One region of the Streptomyces sp. NPDC054872 genome, then DNA from elsewhere that is predicted to be linked to it. Evidence: riboswitches for the same ligand, from Rfam matches in the RefSeq annotation. Region 1 holds a riboswitch; the other holds the start of a gene.
What was found. A riboswitch is a leader RNA that binds a small molecule or an ion and turns the genes downstream of it on or off. The one in region 1 is predicted to bind glycine.

Region 1 (4,409 bases):
GGGTCCTGGGCCACGTCGAGCAGCACCAGGTTCACCGGCCAGGCCACCGGGGCCTGCCCCAGGGCACGGCCCACGGCCTCCATCGGGAGCTCGCGCGCGTTGCCCTCCCAGGAGGTCAGTTCGACGCCGACGAACAGCGAGGGGTCACCGCCCTCGACGCTCGCCAGGCAGCGGCGGGCGCTCAGGACGATCCCGGTGGCCTCGAACTCGCGCGCGGTGGCGGACAGGAAGTCCACCGGGTCCTCCTGCCAGTCCGGTTCGAAGAGGCGTACGCGGCCGCCGGTCGCGGGCCCGTCCAGCGGAGTGCGCCCGGCGCGGCAGAGCTCGGCGACGGCGGGCGGCGGCAGTGGCACACCGACCGTGCCGTCCGGGTTGACCGCGATACCGAGCTGCGGGGGCAGGCCGCGCGCGAACTCCACGGCGGGCGCCACCGTGCAGCCCATGCGCCCGCCGGTGGCCTGCTGGAACTGCTGCTCGGAGCTGAAGACGGGGACGTAGGCCTGGCCGTCGATCTCCAGCGTGGGCAGGTCGAGGGTGCCGCTGTCCGGTGCCCCGCCGTTCGGCAGCGGGACCCAGACGTGGCTGCGGCCGAGCACCTCGACGATGCGGGCCCCGGCGGACGCCCGGGGCGCGCCGGGAGTGCCCAGGGATGCCGCGAGCACCTCTTCGAGTTCGTTGCCCGGCCATCCTCCGTAGGGATGGGCGTGCGCCTGCGCCGGAATGTCCATCTCTTCTAACCCCTGATCGGTCCCGCTCTGCCTGCGGCACGACCCTAACGCGGCGGGCGGCTCAGCCCCCGAAGCCGATCCCCCGCAGCACCCCGGCCGCCGCCCGGTCGAGGAGCACCGCCGAGCCGCAGCCGCGCGGCAGGTCGCCGCGCTCGGCGGCGCCGACGAGCCGGCCTACCGTCCTGCGGTGCCGCGCGAACGCGTACCGCGACACGCCGCGCCCGCGCGCGAGCTGCCCCTCTATGGCGGTGTCCGGCGGCACGTCGAGCAGCAGCAGGTGCAGGGTCGTGCCGCGCCGCGCCGCCTCGCGGGCCAGCCAGCGGCGCACCCAGGTCTGGGTGCCGCAGTCGTGCACCACGATGCCCTCACCGGAGCGCAGGGCTCTGCGCAGGCCCGCGTAGTGCGCGATGCGGACCAGCGGGCGGTACACCGCGTACGGCAGCAGGCTCGGCATGCGCCCGGCCCAGCGGTCGCGGGTGTCCTGCGAGTCGATGCGCGGGCCCGCGACGGCCCTGCGCATCAGCGTGGACTTGCCGCTGCCCGGCAGACCGGAGACGACGATCAGGTCGCCCTCGCCGAACGTCAGTCGGTGCGGGCTGTGGCCCGTCCGCTGCCGCAGGTCGCGGACGACGGCCGCCGGCAGGGGGCCGCAGCTCTCCCTGGTGGGGGCGGCGGCCTGTTTGGGCAGGGCCACCCCCGTGTTGGTCGCGTAGACGCTCGTCCTGCGCACCGTGATCGGCCTCCCCTTAGCGGTCACGTACCTGCTTCCCGCAGCTTCCCCGGCAAGTGTAAAGAGAAGGTAATGCGGGACAACAGCATTACTGGACTGGCACTGCCCTGTGACGGAGGCGCGTGCAATGATGTGCGCGCAAACTCCATACAGGCCGTTTGAATCCGCGCGGGAGAGTTCCCGGTGGCCGTCGTAGGACGCACCGGGGCGCCGAAGGAGCAAGTCCCTCCCTTGAATCTCTCAGGCCCCGTACCGCGCGGGCGAGGCACATCTGAAAAGCGGGCCGCCTGTGCGGCTCCACCCAAGGTGCAAGTCATGACCCTCATACGTACGGGTCGTGGTGAACCTCTCAGGTTCCGATGACAGATGGGGAGGATCGACCTCGCCCGTCATGCCCCTGGGAGTTCCACGAATGAGCACTGCCCCCCGTCTGACCGCACTCGATGCCGTGCATCGTGCGCTCGGCGCGACCATGACCGACTTCGCGGGCTGGGACATGCCGCTGCGGTACGCGAGCGAGCGTGACGAGCACAACGCCGTGCGCACCAAGGCCGGTCTCTTCGACCTCTCCCACATGGGCGAGATCACGGTTTCCGGGCCCGAGGCCGTGGACCTCCTGAACTTCGCGCTCGTCGGCAACATCGGCTCCATCGGTGTCGGCCGCGCCCGCTACACGATGATCTGTGCCGAGGACGGCGGGATCCTGGACGACCTGATCGTCTACCGGCTCGGCGAGACCGAGGCCCCCGAGTACATGGTGGTCGCCAACGCCTCGAACGCACAGGTCGTGCTCGACGCGCTCACCGCCCGCGCCGAGGGCTTCGACGCCGAGGTCCGCGACGACCGCGACGCTTACGCGCTGCTCGCCGTCCAGGGCCCCGAGTCCCCCGCCATCCTGAAGTCCCTCACGGACGCCGACCTGGACGGCCTGAAGTACTACGCGGGGCTGCCCGGCACGGTCGCGGGCGTGCCCGCGCTCATCGCCCGCACGGGCTACACCGGCGAGGACGGCTTCGAGCTGTTCGTCGCCCCCGGTGACGCGGAGAAGCTGTGGGGCGCGCTGATGGAGGCGGGCACGCCCGTCGGCATGGTCCCGGCCGGCCTCTCCTGCCGCGACACGCTCCGCCTGGAGGCGGGCATGCCGCTGTACGGGCACGAGCTGACCGCGGAGCTGACGCCCTTCGACGCGGGCCTTGGCCGGGTCGTCAAGTTCGAGAAGACCTCGCAGTCCGACACCTTCGTGGGGCGCGCGGCGCTCGCGGCCGCCGCCGAGCGCGCCGAGGCCGCTCCCCCGCGCAAGCTGGTCGGTCTGGTCGCCGAGGGCCGCCGGGTCCCGCGCGCGGGCTTCTCGGTGGTCTCCGACGGCAAGGTCATCGGCGAGGTCACCTCGGGTGCCCCGTCCCCGACACTGGGCAAGCCGATCGCCATCGCGTACGTCGACGCGGCGCACGCCGCCCCCGGCACCGAGGGCGTGGGCGTGGACATCCGGGGCACGCACGAGCCGTACGAGGTCGTGGCGCTGCCGTTCTACAAGCGCCAGAAGTGACACCCCGCACAACAGCCTCGTCCATCAGCACTCCCCCGCGTACAGGAGAATTCAGGTCATGAGCAACCCCCAGCAGCTGCGTTACAGCAAGGAGCACGAGTGGCTCTCGGCCACCGAGGACGGTGTGGCGACGGTCGGCATCACGGAGCACGCGGCCAACGCGCTCGGTGACGTCGTCTACGCCGACCTGCCCGAGGCCGGTGCCGCGGTGACCGCGGGCGAGACGTGCGGCGAGCTCGAGTCGACCAAGTCGGTCAGCGACCTGTACTCGCCGGTGACCGGCGAGGTCGTCGAGTCGAACCAGGACGTCGTCGACGACCCGTCGAAGGTCAACTCCGCCCCGTTCGAGGGTGGTTGGCTCTTCAAGGTACGGATCTCGGAGGAGCCGAAGGACCTGCTCTCCGCGGACGAGTACACCGAGTTCTCCGGCAGCTGAAGCCCCCCGAAGACCCTTAGGGACCACCTGATGTCGCTTCTCAACACCCCTCTCCACGAGCTGGACCCGGACGTCGCCGCCGCCGTCGACGCCGAGCTCCACCGTCAGCAGTCCACCCTGGAAATGATCGCCTCGGAGAACTTCGCTCCGGTCGCCGTCATGGAGGCCCAGGGCACGGTCCTCACCAACAAGTACGCCGAGGGCTACCCCGGCCGCCGTTACTACGGCGGCTGCGAGCACGTCGACGTCACCGAGCAGATCGCGATCGACCGGATCAAGGACCTGTTCGGCGCCGAGTACGCCAACGTCCAGCCGCACTCCGGCGCCTCCGCCAACCAGGCCGCCCTCTTCGCGATCGCCCAGCCCGGCGACACGATCCTCGGCCTGGACCTGGCGCACGGCGGCCACCTCACCCACGGCATGCGCCTGAACTTCTCCGGCAAGCAGTTCAACGTGGTCGCGTACCACGTGGACGAGGCCGGTCTGGTCGACATGGCCGAGGTCGAGCGCCTGGCCAAGGAGAACAACCCGAAGGTGATCATCGCGGGCTGGTCCGCCTACCCGCGTCAGCTGGACTTCGCGGAGTTCCGCCGGATCGCCGACGAGGTCGGCGCGAAGCTGTGGGTCGACATGGCGCACTTCGCCGGGCTCGTCGCCGCCGGTCTGCACCCGAACCCGGTGCCGTACGCGGACGTGGTCACCTCCACCACGCACAAGACGCTCGGCGGCCCGCGTGGCGGCGTCATCCTGGCCCGCAACAAGGACTTCGCGAAGAAGCTGAACTCCGCGGTCTTCCCCGGCTTCCAGGGCGGCCCCCTCGAGCACGTGATCGCGGCCAAGGCCGTCTCCTTCAAGGTCGCGGCCTCGGAGGAATTCAAGGAGCGCCAGCAGCGCACCCTGGACGGCGCCCGCATCCTGGCCGAGCGCCTGGTGCAGGACGACGCGAAGGCCGTCGGCGTCGACGTCCTG
Region 2 (4,409 bases), on a different contig from region 1:
TGGCGCTGTTGCGGGAGCTGTCGCCGCTGGTGGAGCCGCTCAGCCTGGATGAGGCCTTCGTCGACCTGGAGGCGGGCGGGGTGGCCGACGACCGGGCGTCCGCGCTGGAGGTGGGCGAGCGGCTGCGCGCGGACATCAAGGCGGTGACGGGGCTCGCGGGTTCGGTGGGGCTCGCCGCGTCCAAGATGCTGGCGAAGATCGCCTCGGAGGAGGCCAAGCCCGACGGGCTGCGGCTGATAGTGCCGGGCACCGAGCGGGACCTGCTCGCGCCGATGCCGGTGCGGACCCTGCCCGGCGTCGGTCCTGCCACCGGGGATCATCTGCGGCGGGGCGGGATCACGACCGTGGGGGAGATCGCGGAGGCGGGCGAGGACGAGCTCGTACGGCTCCTCGGGAAGTCGCACGGCAGCGCGCTGTACGCGATGGCCCTTGCGCGGGACGAGCGGCCCGTGGTGGCGGAGCGGGAATCCAAGTCGGTCAGCGTCGAGGACACGTACGACGTGGACATTCATGACCGGGTTCGGGTCAGGGGCGAGGTCGCGCGGCTCGCCGAGCGGTGTGTGGAGCGGCTGCGGGCCGCCGGGCACTCGGGGCGGACCATCGTCCTGAAGGTGCGGCGGTTCGACTTCTCGACGCTGACGCGCTCCGAGACGCTGCGCGGGCCCACGGACGACCCCGGGGTGGTGCGTGAGGCCGCCGCGCGGCTCCTGGAGTCCGTGGACACCACCGGAGGCGTGCGGCTCCTCGGGGTGGGCGTCACGGGGCTCGCGGACTACACGCAGGAGGATCTCTTCGCGCAAGCGCAGGCCCAGGCGCAGGCCGAGGCCCGGGCCGAGGCCGCGGAGGCCCTGGAGACGCAGCAGGAGGCGGAGGAGGAGCGGGCCGGGGAGCCCGCGGCGCAGTCCGTGGCCGAGACGGTGGCGGAGCCGGCCGTTCCGGCCGAGCGGCGGTGGGCGGCCGGCCACGATGTGCGGCATGCCGAGTACGGGCACGGGTGGGTGCAGGGCAGCGGCCTGGGGCGGGTCACGGTGCGCTTCGAGACGCCCGAGTCGTCGGCGCCGGGCCGGGTGCGGACGTTCCGTACGGATGATCCGGCGCTCGAGCCCGCGGAGCCGTTGCCCCTGGTGGCGACTCCCGAGGCGGTGGAGCCGTCGTGACGCCGGTGGTGCCTGCCCACCGGGGTCACCTGCGCTGCCGCGCGGGCGTCAGGGCTTCTCCCGGCCTGCGATGTTGCCGAAGTCCTTGTCCGGCGGTGGCGTGGACGGCGGGGGCGTGATGTCCAGGCCGTAGTGGTGGTAGAGCTGCAGTTCCTGTTCGGGGGAGAGGTGGCGGCCCACACCGAAATCGGGGGCGTCCTTGATCAGTGAGCGCTCGAAGGGGATGTGCAGGGTGCCGTCGCTCCTGAGCTCGCTCGGTTCCAGGGGGACGAAGGTGTCCCGGCTGAACAGGCCCGTGCGTATGGCCGCCCACTCCGGGGCTCCGGTGGCGTCGTCGAGATAGACCTCGTCGATCGTGCCGATCTTGGCCCCGTTCCGGTCGAACGCCTTCCGGCCGATCAAATTGCGCGGATCGATGTCGGTCTGCACGGGCCCTCCAACTGGTCGAGGCATGTCGAAGTGGGGCGTAACTCATCCTCGTTCGTTCGCAATCACTACGAAAGAGCACTTCGGGGCAGGCGGCCACTCGAGGGAACGGCCATGGTCCTCGCTGGTAGGCTGGCGCTTGGCTGCTGACCCCGTGCGGGAGAGCTCTCCGGTCGAGACACACCGGAGGCGCCGAAGGAGCAACTCCTCCCCGGAATCTCTCAGGCCCCTGTACCGCACGGACGAGGTCACTCTGGAAAGTAGGGCGGGCGTCGGGCGGGCACGTCCGGTCCCCTTCCTCACCGACGGTGAAAGCCGGTACGACGCCTCTCGCGGGGCACGGACCGGTGAAACTCTCAGGTTGAGATGACAGAGGGGGAGGCCGTCCGGGTACCCGCGCCGTGGTGCCCCTCGCAGGTCGCGTCAGACCAGGAGGCCTCCGCAATGACCGCCACACCTCGTATCCCGCTCTCCCAGCTCGAACAGGGCATCCCCTTCGAGCAGCGGCACATCGGTCCCGATGTGGAAGCACGGGCCAAGATGCTCGCGCAGGTCGGGTACGGCTCGCTCGACGAGCTGACCGCGGCCGCCGTGCCGGATGTGATCAAGAACGCCGAGGCGCTGAACCTGCCCGGGGCGCGCACCGAGGCCGAGGTGCTCGCCGAGCTGCGCTCCCTCGCCGACCGTAACCAGGTCCTCGATTCCATGATCGGACTCGGTTACTACGGGACCTTCACGCCGCCGGTGATCCTGCGGAACGTGATGGAGAACCCGGCGTGGTACACCGCTTACACGCCGTACCAGCCCGAGATCTCCCAGGGTCGCCTGGAGGCGCTGCTCAACTTCCAGACCGTCGTCGCCGAGCTGACGGGGCTGCCCACCTCCGGTGCGTCGCTGCTCGACGAGGGAACCGCCGCCGCCGAGGCCATGGCGCTCTCGCGGCGCATGGGCAAGGTCAAGGACGGTGTCTTCCTCGTGGACGCCGACGCGCTGCCGCAGACCATCGCCGTGATCCAGACCCGCGCCGAGCCGACCGGGGTCGAGGTCGTCGTCGCCGATCTGAGCGAGGGCATCCCGGCCGAGGTCGCCGAGCGCGGTGTCGTCGGCGTCCTGATCCAGTACCCCGGCGCCTCCGGTGCCGTACGTGACATAAAGCCGCTCATCGAGCAGGCGCACGAGCTCGGTGCCATCGTCTCCGTCGCCGCCGACCTCCTTGCCCTGACGCTGCTCACCTCGCCCGGTGAGCTCGGTGCCGACATCGCCGTCGGAACGACGCAGCGCTTCGGCGTCCCGATGGGCTTCGGCGGCCCGCACGCCGGTTACATGGCGGTGCGCGAGAAGTTCGCGCGCAGCCTGCCGGGGCGGCTCGTCGGTGTCTCCGTGGACGCGGACGGCAACAAGGCCTACCGGCTCGCGCTGCAGACCCGTGAGCAGCACATCCGCCGCGAGAAGGCCACCAGCAACATCTGTACCGCTCAGGTGCTGCTCGCCGTGATGGCCGGAATGTACGCGGTCTACCACGGGCCCGAGGGCCTCAAGGCGATCGCGCGGCGTACCCACCGCTACGCGACCGTGCTCGCCGCGGGGCTCACCGCCGGCGGGGTCGAGGTCGTGCACGGCGCGTACTTCGACACGCTGACCGTGCGGGTGCCCGGCAGGGCCGAGGCGCTCGTCGCCGCGGCCCGTGAGGGTGGCGTCAACATCCACCAGGTCGACGCCGACCATGTCTCGCTGGCCTGCGACGAGACCACCACGCGCAAGCAACTGACCGCGATCTGGGGTGCGTTCGGGGTCGAGGGCGACGTCGAGGCGCTCGACGCGGAGACCGCGGACTCGCTCCCCGCGGGGCTGCTGCGCGGCGACGAGTACCTCACGCATCCCGTCTTCCACCAGTACCGCTCCGAGACCGCCATGCTGCGCTACCTGCGCAAGCTGGCCGACCGCGACTACGCGCTCGACCGCGGCATGATCCCGCTGGGCTCCTGCACCATGAAGCTCAACGCGACCACCGAGATGGAGCCGGTCACCTGGCCCGAGTTCGGGCAGCTGCACCCCTTCGCGCCCGCCCAGCAGGCGCAGGGCTATCTGACGCTCATCCGTGAGCTGGAGGAGCGGCTCGCCGAGGTCACCGGGTACGACAAGGTCTCGCTCCAGCCCAACGCCGGTTCGCAGGGCGAGCTGGCCGGACTGCTCGCCGTGCGCGGCTACCACCGCGCCAACGGCGACGACCAGCGCACCGTCTGCCTCATCCCGTCCTCCGCGCACGGCACCAACGCCGCGAGCGCCGTGATGGCCGGCATGAAGGTCGTCGTCGTGAAGACCAGCGACGACGGCGAGATCGACGTCGACGACCTGCGCGCCAAGATCGAGAAGCACCGCGACGAGCTGTCCGTGCTGATGATCACCTACCCGTCCACGCACGGTGTGTTCGAGGAGCACGTCGCCGACATCTGCGCCCAGGTGCACGAGGCGGGCGGCCAGGTCTACGTCGACGGGGCGAACCTCAACGCCCTGGTGGGCCTCGCCCAGCCCGGCATGTTCGGCGGCGACGTCTCGCACCTGAACCTGCACAAGACCTTCTGCATCCCGCACGGCGGCGGTGGCCCCGGCGTCGGCCCGGTCGGCGTGCGCGAGCACCTCGCGCCGTACCTGCCCAACCACCCGCTGCAGCCCGCCGCGGGACCCGAGACGGGTGTCGGTCCGATCTCCGCCGCGCCGTGGGGTTCGGCCGGGATCCTGCCGATCTCCTGGGCGTACGTACGCCTCATGGGCGGCGAGGGCCTCAAGCGCGCCACGCAGGTCGCCGTGCTCTCCGCGAACTACATC

Region 2: another riboswitch for glycine. It lies ahead of gcvP (aminomethyl-transferring glycine dehydrogenase); the one in region 1 lies ahead of gcvT (glycine cleavage system aminomethyltransferase GcvT).

What each region holds. Positions count from the first base shown of each region.
Region 1 covers NZ_JBSGYY010000046.1:42,495-46,903, reverse strand. The annotation lists gene ACWGIH_RS37510 (enhanced serine sensitivity protein SseB) at 1-728, opposite strand, end outside; gene ACWGIH_RS37505 (AAA family ATPase) at 790-1,464, opposite strand; glycine riboswitch at 1,618-1,723, shown strand; glycine riboswitch at 1,724-1,834, shown strand; gene gcvT (glycine cleavage system aminomethyltransferase GcvT) at 1,871-3,004, shown strand; gene gcvH (glycine cleavage system protein GcvH) at 3,063-3,440, shown strand; gene glyA (serine hydroxymethyltransferase) at 3,471-4,409, shown strand, end outside.
Region 2 covers NZ_JBSGYY010000027.1:9,147-13,555, forward strand. The annotation lists gene ACWGIH_RS28420 (DNA polymerase IV) at 1-1,157, shown strand, start outside; gene ACWGIH_RS28425 (PRC-barrel domain-containing protein) at 1,206-1,586, opposite strand; glycine riboswitch at 1,731-1,830, shown strand; gene gcvP (aminomethyl-transferring glycine dehydrogenase) at 2,028-4,409, shown strand, end outside.